3 regions of the Kitasatospora sp. NPDC034023 genome follow, and region 3 is predicted to be linked to each of the others. Evidence: riboswitches for the same ligand, from Rfam matches in the RefSeq annotation. Region 3 holds a riboswitch; each other region holds the start of a gene.
What was found. A riboswitch is a leader RNA that binds a small molecule or an ion and turns the genes downstream of it on or off. The one in region 3 is predicted to bind cyclic di-AMP.
Positions count from the first base shown of each region.

Region 1: another riboswitch for cyclic di-AMP. It lies ahead of ACZ52R_RS29410 (M23 family metallopeptidase); the one in region 3 lies ahead of ACZ52R_RS20350 (M23 family metallopeptidase).
Region 2: another riboswitch for cyclic di-AMP. It lies ahead of ACZ52R_RS07715 (LysM peptidoglycan-binding domain-containing protein); the one in region 3 lies ahead of ACZ52R_RS20350 (M23 family metallopeptidase).

Region 1 covers NZ_JBVIRY010000026.1:34,810-39,261, forward strand. Annotated here, with positions in the region: gene purB (adenylosuccinate lyase) at 1-1,073, shown strand, start outside; gene ACZ52R_RS29405 (DHA2 family efflux MFS transporter permease subunit) at 1,081-2,616, opposite strand; cyclic di-AMP (ydaO/yuaA leader) riboswitch at 2,929-3,109, shown strand; gene ACZ52R_RS29410 (M23 family metallopeptidase) at 3,112-4,104, shown strand; gene ACZ52R_RS29415 (DUF2470 domain-containing protein) at 4,417-4,452, opposite strand, start outside.
Region 2 covers NZ_JBVIRY010000004.1:134,768-139,219, forward strand. Annotated here, with positions in the region: gene ACZ52R_RS07715 (LysM peptidoglycan-binding domain-containing protein) at 1-782, opposite strand, end outside; cyclic di-AMP (ydaO/yuaA leader) riboswitch at 788-955, opposite strand; gene ACZ52R_RS07720 (cytochrome P450 family protein) at 1,207-2,613, opposite strand; gene ACZ52R_RS07725 (SDR family NAD(P)-dependent oxidoreductase) at 2,880-3,305, shown strand; gene ACZ52R_RS07730 (nucleoside triphosphate pyrophosphohydrolase) at 3,310-4,410, opposite strand.
Region 3 covers NZ_JBVIRY010000014.1:166,434-170,885, forward strand. Annotated here, with positions in the region: gene ACZ52R_RS20330 (SpoIIE family protein phosphatase) at 1-884, opposite strand, end outside; gene ACZ52R_RS20335 (TetR/AcrR family transcriptional regulator) at 979-1,545, opposite strand; gene ACZ52R_RS20340 (alpha/beta fold hydrolase) at 1,623-2,450, opposite strand; gene ACZ52R_RS20345 (YiaA/YiaB family inner membrane protein) at 2,607-2,897, opposite strand; cyclic di-AMP (ydaO/yuaA leader) riboswitch at 3,094-3,252, shown strand; gene ACZ52R_RS20350 (M23 family metallopeptidase) at 3,265-4,098, shown strand; gene ACZ52R_RS20355 (hypothetical protein) at 4,162-4,452, opposite strand, start outside.

The DNA.
Region 1 (4,452 bases), on a different contig from region 3:
TGGAGCACGTGCGCGACCGCGCGGTCGCCGTGCTGGTCCGCCTGGCCACGCTGTCCGCCCAGCACTCCGAGCTGGTCATGGCCGGCCGCTCGCACAACGTGGCCGCGCAGGCCACCACCCTGGGCAAGCGCTTCGCGTCGATCACCGACGAGCTGCTGGTCGCCTTCCGCCGGCTGGAGGAGCTGATCGCCCGCTACCCGCTGCGCGGGATCAAGGGCCCGGTCGGCACCTCCCAGGACATGCTGGACCTGATGGGCGGGGACACCGAGAAGCTGGCCGAGCTGGAGCGCCGGGTCGCCGCGCACCTCGGCTTCGACAACGTGCTGACCAGCGTCGGCCAGGTCTACCCGCGCTCGCTGGACTTCGAGGTGCTCACCGCGCTCGTCCAGCTGGCCGCCGCGCCGTCCAGCCTGGCCAAGACCATCCGCCTGATGGCCGGCCACGAGCTCGTCACCGAGGGCTTCAAGGAGGGCCAGGTCGGCTCCTCCGCGATGCCGCACAAGATGAACACCCGCTCCTGCGAGCGCGTCAACGGCCTGGCCGTCATCCTGCGCGGCTACGCCTCGATGACCGGCGAGCTGGCTGGCGACCAGTGGAACGAGGGCGACGTCTCCTGCTCGGTGGTGCGCCGGGTCGCGCTGCCGGACGCCTTCTTCGCCTTCGACGGCCTGCTGGAGACCTTCCTGACCGTCCTCGACGAGTTCGGCGCCTTCCCCGCCGTGGTCGAGGCCGAGCTGGACCGCTACCTGCCGTTCCTCGCCACCACCAAGGTGCTGATGGGCGCGGTGCGCGCGGGCGTCGGCCGGGAGACCGGGCACGAGGTCATCAAGGAGCACGCCGTCGCCTCCGCGCTGGCGATGCGCGCGGGCGCCCGGGAGAACGAGCTGCTCGACCGCCTGGCCGCCGACGAGCGGATCCCGCTGGACCGGGCCGCGCTGGACGCGCTGCTGGCCGACAAGCTCTCCTTCACCGGTGCGGCCGGTGCCCAGGTCGCCGAGGTGGTCCGTCAGGTGGAGGCCGTCGCGGCCGCCTACCCGGAGGCCGCCAAGTACGTCCCCGCCGACATCCTCTGACCACTCGTCAGCTGTCGGGCGAGGGCCCCGCCACCGGACCGGTGACGGGGCCCTCGTGCGTGTGGACGTGGCCCGGGTCGAGCGGCGGGGTGGTGCCGCAGGTCCACGCGCAGTCCGGCTCGGCCACCAGGTGGTCCTCGGGGGCGAGGACGTTGCCCCGGACGGTGGCGAAGGCGATCAGCCCGCCGCCGGCCAGCAGACCCGCGCAGATCAGCATCGCGGTGTGGAAGGCGGAGTCGACCGCGGACGGCACCCGGTAGGCGTCGCCGCTCAGTCCGGCCAGGGCCGGGAGGGCGGCCACCGCGAGCAGGCCGGCCGCGCGGGCGGCGGCGTTGTTCACCCCGCTCGCGATGCCCGCGTGCCGGACCTCGACGGCCGCCAGCACGGTGGCCGTCAGCGGCGCGACCAGCAGCGTCATGCCGCAGCCCATCACCGTGACGGCGGGCAGCACGTCCGCCCAGTAGGAGGAGCCCGGGCCGATGCGCAGCATCAGCAGCACCCCGGCGGCGCACAGCAGCGGGCCGACGGTGAGCGGGATCCGCGGGCCGATCCGCTTGCCGAGGCGCCCGGCGCGCGCCGACAGCCCCAGCATCAGCACCGTGATCGGCACCAGCGCGAAGCCCGAGACCAGCGGCGAGAACCCGGCGACGATCTGCAGCTGCACCACCAGCAGGAAGAAGACGCCGCTGAACGCCGCGTACACGCAGAGGGTGACCAGGTTCACGGCGGTGAACAGCCGGGAGGAGAACAGGCCGAGCGGCAGCATCGGATCGGGCGCGCGGCGCTCGACGGCCACGAAGGCGACGCCGAGCACCACACCGATCAACCCGCTGACCCAGACCACGGCGGACACGCCCTCCCCGGCGGCGGTCAGCGCGTAGGTGATCGCGCCGAGGGCGAACGCGGCGAGCACCGCGCCGAGCACGTCGAAGCGGCCGGTGGCGCTCTCGTCCCGGCTCTCCGGCACGTACCGCGTGGTGACCGTGATCACGGCGGCCGCGAGCGGCAGGTTCAGCAGGAAGATCCAGCGCCAGCCCGGGCCGTCCACCAGCCAGCCGCCGAGGAAGGGGCCGACCGCGGCCGACACGCCGCCGAGGCCCGACCACAGCCCGACCGCGGCCGAGCGGTCGTCAGGGTCGAAGACGGCTTGGAGCATGGCGAGCGAGCCGGGGGTGAGCAGCGCCCCGCCGATGCCCTGGACGGCGCGGGCGGCGATCAGCACCTGGATGTTCGGCGCGGCGGCGCAGGCCGCGGAGGCGGCGGCGAACCAGACCACGCCGATGAGGAAGACCCGGCGCCTTCCGTACCGGTCGCCGAGCGCGCCGCCGAGCAGGATCAGGCCCGCCAGGGTGAGCAGATAGCCGTTCAGTGTCCACTGAAGGGACGCCAGGGAGGCGCCGAGGTCGGCGCCGATGCGGGGCAGGGCGACGTTCACCACGGTGCCGTCCAGCATCGCCATGCTGGAGCCGAGCACCGTCGCCAGTAGTACCCAGCGACCCTGCGCGGTGCCCAGGCGCAGGGTGCCGGCCTCGGAAGTGGCCACGGCCCGATCCTGCTCCCCGTGAGGCCCGCGTGACAAGGGTCACCGGCGGGTGTGTCGGTGGTGTGCGGTGCGTGAGCGGACGACCGCGCAGTGCCGTCGATGTCGGCGCAGGGTCGTGGATCAGTGGCGCGGGGTGAATGGATCGCGTACGCACCGTGCAGCGGATCATCCGGAGAGTCACCGCACCCCGGGGGATGGTTGCCGATTCAAGAGATCGACATTGCTTCACCCGAACGGATGGGTTTTAGTTCAGCGACCGCCCGGCCAGTCCGGACGGATCCACCGGGTGGAACGCCGAGTCCTGCCGCTTCCCGGTGGTTCGAACTGAACTCTGTACGGCAGGAGCGGGGGACCCACAGGTAAGTCGCCGGACCGGAAGTTCGCGCCTCAGGGCGCGGCGTCCAGGGCCGGCTTGGGGTGAAGCCGCGCATGCGGCCGGGCAACTCCAGCCCGAACCCGACAGCTCACCTCGCAGGCGTCGGAGAGGAAACTTCCATGCCTGCTCAGGCTCGTCGTATCGCCCTGCCCCGCGCCGCCCGCATCGGCATCGCCACCGCCGTCACCGGTGTCTCCTTCGCCCTCCCGCTCGTCACCGCGATGAGCGCCCAGGCCCACACCGCCCCGGTCGCCCCGGCCCCGCAGGCCGCCGCCTCCACCACCGCCGTCGACGCCGCGCCGGCTCAGGCCGCGCCGGCCCAGGCCGCTCCGGCCGCCGCGCACGAGAGCTACCGCGTCGTCAGCGGCGACACCCTGTCCAAGATCGCCGACGCCAAGCACGTCGAGGGCGGCTGGCACGCGCTGTACGAGCAGAACCGCTCGGTCGTCGGCGCCAACCCGAACCTGATCTTCCCGGGCCAGCAGTTCGCGATCGCCGGCCACGCTGCCGCGCCGTCCGCGGACGTCGCCCCGGCCAAGCCCGCCAAGCCGGCCGCTCCGGTCACCCAGGCCGCTTCGGCCGCCAAGCCGCAGGCCCAGGTCCAGGTCAAGACCGAGGCCGCCAAGCCGGCCGCCCAGGTGCAGACCCAGGTTCAGACCGCCGCTCCGGCCCAGGCCGTGACCGCCGCTCCGGTCGCCGCCGCCTCCGGCTTCGTCGCGCCGCTGGCCCACCCGGTGCTCGGCGAGGCCTACGGCGTGGCCGGCTCGATGTGGGCCTCCGGCCACCACACCGGCCAGGACTTCGTGGCCTCCACCGGCACCCCGCTGCGCGCCGTCGCCAACGGTGTCGTGGTCAAGGCCGGCAACGGCGGCGCCTACGGCAACGAGGTCGAGATCAAGCTCGCCGACGGCCACTACGCCGAGTACGCGCACCTCTCCGTGATCGGTGTGAAGATCGGTCAGACCGTCACCGTCGGCCAGCAGCTCGGCCTCTCCGGCGCCACCGGCAACGTGACCGGCCCGCACCTGCACTTCGAGATCCGCACCGGCCCGGAGTACGGCTCGGACATCGACCCGGTCGCCTACCTGCGCGCGCACGGCGTCGCGCTCTGACCCTGTCGGGGTTTCAGGAACCACCGCTGCTGCGGAGCGAATCGATCCTCCGGGATGGTCATGTCGGGTGACCGCTCGACCGGGTGATCGCCGTGCAGTGGACATGGGCGCGGGACACGCCCAGGCCGGCCCGGCTCGCGGGATTCACTTCCTCGCGAGCCGGGCCGGCCGCTGCCGTTTTCGGGGTCGGCGGTTCGTTTTCGGGGCGGGGTCGGGGCGGGGTCGGGGCGGGGTCGGGGTGGCGTTCGCGGTGCGCCGGTGGTGGCCCGGGCGGTACGTGAGGAGGATGCGGCCGGGCGGTGAGCCGGTGACTCAGCTGCGGTGGGCCGGCTGACCGTACCGGGCGGC
Region 2 (4,452 bases), on a different contig from region 3:
TCGTGGCCGGACGCCGGAGCGGCCTGCGGCGCGTACTGCTGCTGCGCGGCCTGCGGGGCGTACTGCTGCGCGGCGGCGTGGCCCGCGTACTGCTGCGCGGCGGCGTGGCCCGCGTACTGCTGGTAGACGCTCTGGTGGCTGGTCCAGTACCAGGCGCCGTTGTTCTGGTACCAGTACACCTTCGCGTCCGCGTCCCAACCGCCCTGGCCGGAGAGGCCGTGGGCCTGCGGCTGCGCCTGCTGCTGCGGGGCGGCCTGCTGCACCGGCTTCTGGGCAGGCTTCTGCGCGGCGGGCTTCTGGGCGGCCGGGTTCTGAGCCGGCTTGGCGGCGGGCTTCTGGGCCTGCTGCGCGGGGGCGGACTGCGGCTTGGCGTCCGAGGAGGTGTCGACCGCGGCCGGGGCACCGCCCTTGCTCAGGCCCGCCTTCTTCGAGCAGACCGGCCAGGCGCCCGGGCCCTGCGAGGCGAGCACCTTCTCGGCGACCGAGATCTGCTGCGCCCGGCTGGCCTGGTTGGCCTGCGGCGCGTACGCGGTGCCGCCGTACGCCTTCCAGGTGCCGGAGGTGAACTGCAGGCCGCCGTAGAAGCCGTTGCCGGTGTTGATGCTCCAGTTGCCGCCGCTCTCGCACTGGGCGACGGAGTCCCAGGCGGAGGCCGGTGCGGCGGAGGCGCCGGTGGCGGTGAGGAGCGGCATCGCGAGTCCGACGCCGGCCACACCGGCGACGGCGATGGCCTTCTCGGTCTGGGTACGACGGCGGTGACGACCGGTTCCAACGAACAGCATGAAGAGGTCCCTCTCCGCACGCCTGCGAGGTGAGCTGTCGGGTTCGGACCGGGAGGTGGCCCGGCCGCTGTACGCGGAAACGATTCCGCTCAGGCGGCTTCACCCCAAGCCGTGGGAAACGGCAACAAACCTGGTTCCCCCGCCCCTGCCCAGGGTTCTGGTCGGTTTCCCGTGACGCGGCGGGCAGGATTCGGCGTTCCGCGCACGAGGTCCGCAGCTGCGAACTCCAGGGAGAGTAGACAGATCCTCAGACCAATCACAAGCTCATATCACCGATATCACACAGAAATTACGGCGCGTGCCCGATCGCCTACCAACGGCGCCGCTATGTCCGGATTGATGGGCGTTCACACCTGAACCGGAAGACCCCGGGCGACGTTCCGTCAGCGTGTCGCCCGGCGTTTCGTCATCTTGTGTCAGTTTGTCAGGGGCGCATAAGGGGTGTCGGGGGCGTATGCGGAGGCGTATGCAGGGGCGTATGCGGGGAGCGACTCTCCGGACTGAATTCGACCGGAAGTTCCCGCAGTCCACGCATGATCAGACCGCCGCGCCAGCGCAGATTCTCCGGGCTTTCCGCGAGCCGCAGATCGGGCAGCCGGGAAAGCAGTGTGGCCAGGGCGGCACGCCCTTCCAGGCGGGCCAGCGGGGCGCCGATGCAGTAGTGGATGCCGTGCCCGAACCCCAGGTGGGGATTGTCAGTCCGGGCCAGGTCCAGGGTGTTCTCGTCCGCGAACCGGGCCGGATCGCGGTCCGCGGCGGCCAGCACCACCAGCACCGGGTCACCGACCGGGATGTCCACCCCGCCGATGGTCAGCGGCCGCGTCGCGAACCGCCAGGTCGCCATCTCCACCGGCCCGTCGTAGCGCAGGAGTTCCTCGATCCCCGTCTCCAGCAGCGCGTGCTCCCCGCGCGCCACCGACTCCTGCAGCGACCGGCGCTGCCCCGGATTGCGCAGCAGCGCGTACATCCCGTTGCCGATGAGGTTCACGGTCGTCTCGAAACCGGCGAAGAGGAGGATGAAGGCCATTGCCGCGGCCTCGTTCTCGGTCAGGTGCTCGCCGTGGTCGCTCGCCCGGATCAGACCCGAGATCAGGTCGTCCCCGAGGTCCGCCCGCTTGCGGTGGATCAGCTCCAGCAGGTACGCCCGCATCCGCTTCACCGCTCGCCCCACGCCGCCGCGTTGGCCGCCGCCGTGGCGGATCATCATGCCGGCCCAGTCGCGGAAGTCGTCCTGGTCCTCGGCCGGCACGCCCAGCAGGTCGCAGATCGCGTAGATGGGGAGCGGGAAGGCGAACTCGTGGATGAGGTCCGCCGAACCGCGCTGCGCGAAGCCGTCGATCAGCCGGTCCGTGAGCTGCTGCACCCGCGGCTCGAACTCGGCCACCCGGCGCGGGGTGAACGCCTTCGACACCAGTCGGCGCAGCCGCGTGTGGTCCGGCGGGTCGATGTTCAGCAGGTGCGTCATCAGGTCCGCCTGCCGCTCCCCCGGGATGCCCACCCGGCCGGTGCGGTGCGCCTGCTCGCTGTGGTGCGCCGGGTTCTTCGACAGCCGGCTGTCCGCGAGCGCCTGCCGGGCGTCCGCATACCTGGTCACCAGCCAGGCCTCGACACCGCTCGGCAGCTTGGTGCGGTGCACCGGGGCGTGCTCGCGCAGCCAGGCGTAGGCGGGGTACGGATCGGTGGCGAACTCCCAGGTGAACAGCTGCGGAGCGGCGGCGTCGGGCTGCTCGGGATCGTCGGACGGCGCGGCGGCCGGCTGCGCGGCGGCGGGCTGGGCGGGGTCGTCGGACGGCGCGGCGGCGGGCCGGGCGGAGTCGGGCTGAGCTGGCATGGGTCGACCGTATCCGGTGGGTGCGCGCCCCCCTTCCTCAACGGCTCGCGACCCCCGCGTCAACGGCGTGCGACGGGCGCGCCAACGCTCCGTGGACGACCCGTGGACGGTCCGTGGACAGCTCTTGGAAAGCTCTTGGCCGGACGCCGGGCGTGAGCCTGGTCACCTGAGGGGTAATCCCTGTTGCGGAGGGTCAGGACCTGCCTACGATCCTCCGCAGTACGCGTGGGCGCCGGTGCGGTGTCGCCCACAGGGAGGAGCAGACCATGCGGGTCAGCGGGTCAGTCGTCGTCATCGCGGTACTCGACGGCGGGTCGGGCGCCGGCCTCGCCCGCCGGTTCGCCGCGGCCGGCGCCGCCGGAATGCTGATCGCCGACCAGCACGTCGGCATCGCCGAGGACCTCGCCGCCGAACTCGACCGGCCGGGCTGCCCCGTCGTCGGCGTCTCCGGCGACATCCGCCGCCCCAGCGACGTCGCCGCCCTCGTCGACACCGCGGAGAAGCACCTCGGACCGATCGACCTCTTCGCCGTCGCCGGCCCCGACGGCGAGCGGATCGTCTCCCTCGCCGACCTGCCCGACCACCTCGACCTGGAACGCCTCGCCGAACTCGTCGTCCTCGTCGGCGAGGCCATCGGGGAACTCGTCCCGCCGCAGCGGCGCCCGATGGAGAGCACCGCCACGGCGGCCTGAGCGCCTACTCCCCGTCCGGCTCCCGGTCGGGCTCTCCACCAGGCTCTCCGCCCGGTTCTCCGGCCGGTTCTCCGATGGGTTCTCCACCAGGCTTGAGGCCCTCGGCCGCGCGTACCGCGTCCCGGTAACCGCGCGCGGCCGAGCGCAGCGCCGCGTCCACGTCCACCCCGGCGTCGTGCGCCCGCTGCGCCACCGCGAGCAGCAGTCGGCCCGCCGACTCCGCGGTCAGCTCGGCCGGCAGCTCGTACGGCTCGTCCGGCACGGTGCGGACGCCCGCCCGGCGCACCCGGGACACCAGCTTCGCCGCGTACGCCAGCGCGGGCAGCCCGGCCGGCACACCGTCCAGCACCGACTCGCGGTCCGCCTTCTCCGCGGCCTTCAGCTGCTCCCAGTTCGCCTCCACCTCGGCGGCGCCCTCGGCCTCGACATCCCCGAACACGTGCGGATGCCGGTACATCAGCTTCTCGACGATGTCGCCCGCCACGTCGTCGACGGTGAACGGATCGGTCGGGTGCTCCTCGGCGATCCGGGAATGGAAGAACACCTGGAGCAGCACGTCACCCAGCTCCTCGCGCAGCGTCCCCCGGTCCCCCTCCTCGATCGCCTCGACCAGCTCGTACGCTTCCTCGACCAGGTACTTCACCAGACTCTCGTGCGTCTGCTCGGCGTCCCACGGGCAACCGCCCGGCGAGCGGAGCCGGTCCATCACCGTCACCAGGTCCAGCAGCCGCGCCCCCGGCAGGTCGTACGAGCCCGGCAGCACCTCGATCTCCGGCACCTCACCGGCCCGCTCCACCGCCAGCCGCGCCAGCGCGTCCGTCAGCCCCGGATCCCCGTCCGGGCTGCCCAGCCACACCGTCGCCCCGGCCCCGGCGGGCTGCCCGGTCAGCAGCCGCGCCAGCGCGGGCGCCGACCCGGCCGCCACCACCTCCACCGCCACCCCGGCCTGCCGCACCGCCGCCACCTGCGGATGCCCCTCGTCCGCCACCAGCACCCGCCCCGCCGACCGCAACGCCTCCCACGCCGGCCACGCCAGCAACCCGGGAGCCACCCGGTGGGTCGTGGTCAGCAGAATCAACTTGGCGCCGGGAACATTCGTCGTCACACCTCGAACCTACCCGCCCACCCCCACCCCCGGCGGCCCTCA
Region 3 (4,452 bases):
CCGCCGGCGGCCAGCGCCTCGGCCAGCGCGGCCTGCACGTCCGGCAGGTCCTCGGGGTGGACCAGGCGGTCCAGCTCGGGGGCGGCGCCGTCCGGGGAGACCGGCCGCCCGGCCACCCGGAACGCCGCGGCGTCCCAGTAGCTCTCCCCGGTGACCAGATCGCGCTCGAACGCGCCGTGCCCGGCGGCCCGGACGGCGAGCGACAACAGCGGATGGGCCGGCCCGGCGGGGCGGCCGTCCGCCCCCTCCGGCACCGGGCCGTCGGATAACCGGACGCCCTGCGGTGAGCGGGCGCCGAGCGGCCAACGGGCGCCCTGCGGGAGCCGGGCGTCCGCGGCGTGGTCGAGCAGGTGGTCGATCCGGTGCGCGCAGGCCTCCGCGATCGTCTCCAGGACGTCCAGGTCACGGCGCGGGACGGTGCCCCGGTGGGCCAGCGCGAGCGCCAGGACACCGACCGGCCGCTCGTCCACCACCATCGGCAGGGTGATCACGGTGACCATCCCGGTGCCCATGCCGGCGTTCCGGTTCGGGTAGTCGATGCCGGTGTGCTCCGGGCTGAGCAGGTAGGGGCGGCGCAGCCGCAGGGCCATCGCCGCGGGTAGCTCACCGGCCGGATCGACCACGCCGTAGCGCTCGTGCGCCCGCTCCGGCAGCCCGTGCGAGACGGTCAGCCGGAGCATCCCGGCGGCATCCAGCAGGTAGAGCGCGGAACCCTCGCCGGTGATCCAACTCGGGCCCTCGGCCAGGACGGTGCCGAGCAGTTCGGCGGCGCTGGTGCAGCCGAGCAGCAGGCGCACACAGCGCATCGCACTGCGCGTGGTCGAACCGCTGAGCGGGGTCCGGCGCTGGTCGGGAGTCCGGCTGTCGTCCTCGGAGGGGGGCACTGATTCTTAATACCCCATTTCCCCGGACGGTGGAGGGTGACCGAGCCGCCGCACCGGCCCCCGCCCACCACGGCCTGCGCACCTGGTCGGGCCGCTACGCCGGCCAGGTGCGCAGGCCGGTGGTGAGGGCGGTGATGAGGCGGTCCTGGGTGGTGGTGAGGTCCTCGGCGAGTTGGAAGGCGCCGGCGGTGGTGAGGGAGGCGAAGCCGTGGGCGAGGGAGCGGACGGTGCGGGCGGCGTGGATCGCCTCGGAGCCGTCGAGGCCGTACTCCCGCAGGACGGCGATGATCACGCCGACGAGCCGGGCGGCCGCCCGGGCCAGGTCGTCGTCGGGCTGCGGGGCCTGGGGGAGGGCGTTGTAGCGGTGGGGGCGTTCGGTGGCGTACGCGTGGTAGGCGCGCAGGACGGTGGCGACGGCGTCGTCCCCGCTGCGGCCGACGGCGGCGTCCGCGAGGCGGTCGGCCAACTCCTCGGTGACCCGGACGGCGATCAGCTGCCGCAGTTCGGCGAGGCCGCCGCTGACGTGCTTGTACAGCGAGGGGGTGGCGACCCCGGCCCGGGCGGCGACGGCGGCCAGGGTGAGGGCGTCGGCGCCCTGTTCGTCGATGAGGGCGAGGGCGTGGTCGACGACCTGGTCGGGGGTCAGTCCTACGCGGGGCATGGTTTCGGCTTCTCCGTACGGAAGTCGGGCGACGGGTCGGGCCGGACGGCCGCTCGGTCGGGCGGCCGGGCCGGCGGTCAGGCGAGTTCGGCGAGGAAGGGCAGCAGGGCGTCCGTGGTGGCCTGCGGGTTGTCGGCCATCGGATAGTGCCCGGACCCCTCGATCATCGCCTTCCGCGCGCCCAGTGCCGCGACCTGCCGGTCGGCGACGAGTTCCGGCTTCGGGAAGTCGGGGTCCTTGCTGCCCATGACCACCAGCGCCGGGCACCGCACGGCGGCCGTCCAGCCGGCCGGCGACGAGTCCCCGGTGACGTATCCGCGGGTGGCGGTCTTGCGGCCCGGGGTGCGCAGGGCGGCGACCAGTCCGTCCACGTAGCCGTCGAAGTCGGCGGGCTTGGCGCCGGGGAAGGCCATCCGGCGCAGGTAGAAGCCCCAGAAGGCGGGCCAGTGGACGAGGGCCGCGCTCATCAGGCGGAGGGCGCCGCGCATCAGGGCGCCGGGCTGCGGGTTCTCGACGAAGGCGTCGATCAGGACGATCCCGGCGATCCGCTCCGGGGCGTCCCCGGCGGCCTTGACGACCGTCGCGCCGGTGTAGGAGTTCCCGGCGAGGACGGCGCGTTCGATGCCGAGGTGGTCGAGCAGGGCGAGGACGTCGCCGGCGATGGCGGCGGGGCCGTAGTCGTCCCAGGCGATGGAGGATTCGCCGAAGCCGCGCAGGTCCATGGTGACGACGCGGTGGCCGGCGGCGACGAGCAGCGGGCGCAGGTGCCGGTACGCGGCCCGGCTGTCGAGCATTCCGGGGAGCAGGACGACGGGGGTGCCGTCGCCCTGTCGGGTGTCGTCGAAGGCGATCCGCCCGCCGGGGACGGTCAGGTACTGGGTGTCCGGGCTGATGGGGGCGTTCATGGTGGGCCTCCTCGGTCCTTCGCTGCGACATCGGCGCTGCTGCCGATAGCCATAAAGCTAAGGCTAATAGCCTTAGCCGTCAAGCCCTCGGCCGAAGAGAGTCTCGAAGGAACTGTCGAAGAGGGCGTCGACGGGAGAGGGGAAGGCTGGCTCGCCTCAGATCCCCTCGGGCTTGAACGGGTCGTGCTCGCTGAGCAGCTTCTCCAGTCGGGCCTGGTCGACCCGGCTGACGATCTCGTTCGACTCGTGCCGGTCCCGGATCACCTTCGCCAGGGTGAAGGAGGAGGTGACCGTGTAGAGGAGGCCGATCCCGAGGAATGCCCGAGTCCACCCGCCGACCGGCAGGTAGGCGATCCCGACGGCGAGGGCGGTGCCCGACAGGGCGAAGGAGAGGATGGCCTGGATGTAGTACGCGGCCGTCGTGCGGTTCTGCATCGGTGCGCTCATGGCGCCAGGATGCGGCCGCCCGGCCGGGCCGCACATGAGTAGGAGTACTCAGATGGGGTGCTCGCATGAGGGGTCGTTCGTTGACGTCCGATCACTCGCTCCACTGCCGTCCCGGACGGATGGCTTGGAATCAGAGCGTCCTAGGATTAACGTTTGATAACGCAGCGCGGTCGTCAACGCCGTTCCCAGACGGCACCGTGCGCCGTCGCCTAATCCCGCCGACCGGCCTCCGGGCAGGTCAGGGAGCCGGGGAACCATGTTCCTTGGGGTGAATCGGCGGGGCCCCGGCCCGGCCGTAGGAGACCTTCCTGCTCCGAACCCGTCAGCTAACCCGGTAGGCGCGAAGGAAGGAAAGGAGCGCGCCTCCGTGGCGTCGACGCACACCCCGGCACACCCGGCCGGCCCCGCAGCCGGTACCCAGCTCCTCGACCACCCCGGCGTGGACGGGCCCGAGGCCCTCGGCCCGGAGGCCGAGGCCAACCGGCACCGGATGCCGCGTCAGACCCGCGGCGCCTCCCCGCTGCTCGGCGTCACCGCCGTCGCCGCCACCCTCGGTGCCACCGGCTTCGCCTCGGCCACCCCGGCCGTCGCGCCCGCCATCGAGGCCCCCGACGAGACCCCGGTCGCGCTCGCCGCCGACCCCGGCCTCGCGCTCGCCGCCCGCATCCAGCAGCAGGCCGACAGCCAGCGCACCGCCGCCGAGGAGGGTGCCCGCGTGCAGGCCGCGCAGGAGGCCGAGGCCAAGGCCGCCGCCAAGGAGGCGGAGGCCAAGGCCGCCGCGACGGAGGCGGAGGCCAAGCGCGCCGCCGCCCTCACCCTCCCGGTGAAGGACTACCGGCTCTCCGCCCACTACGGCCAGAGCGCCCGCTACTGGGCCAACCTGCACACCGGCCTGGACTTCGCCGCCGACACCGGCACCCCGGTGTACGCGCTCGGCCAGGGCACCATCACCTCGGCCGGCTGGTCCGGCTCGTACGGCTACCGGATCGTCGAGACCCTGCCCGACGGCACCGAGATCTGGTACTGCCACCTCTCCTCGATCATCAAGGGCTCCGGCGGCGTCGCCTCCGGCCAGCAGATCGGCAAGGTCGGCGCGACCGGCAACGTCACCGGCCCGCACCTGCACCTGGAGGTGCGCCCCGGCGGCGGCGCCCCGGTCGACCCGGAGCCCTGGCTCCAGCAGCACGGCCTCAACCCGTAACGGACACCCGAAAGCCCCCGGTCGCACGCTCGGTTCGAGCGGCCGGGGGCTTTTCGCGGCGTCTCACTCCTCCGCGGGCAACTGCGCCACGTACGCGTCGATCTCCTCCTGGCCGGGCTCCGGCGCCAGCTCGGGGAACTCCGCCACCAGCAGCCGCGGCAGCCCCGGCACCGTCCACTCCCCGAACAGGTCGAGCGCCGCGTCGACCGCCGCCTCCTCGAACTGCCCGAAGTCACCGGCCAGCTCGTCCGGCATCGGCCGCCCGAGCGCGGTCAGCTCGGCCAGGTTGCGGTAGCTGCGCCGCATCAGGCCCTGCTCCAGCAGCCGCCGCGCGCCGTCCGTGGCCATGCCGAC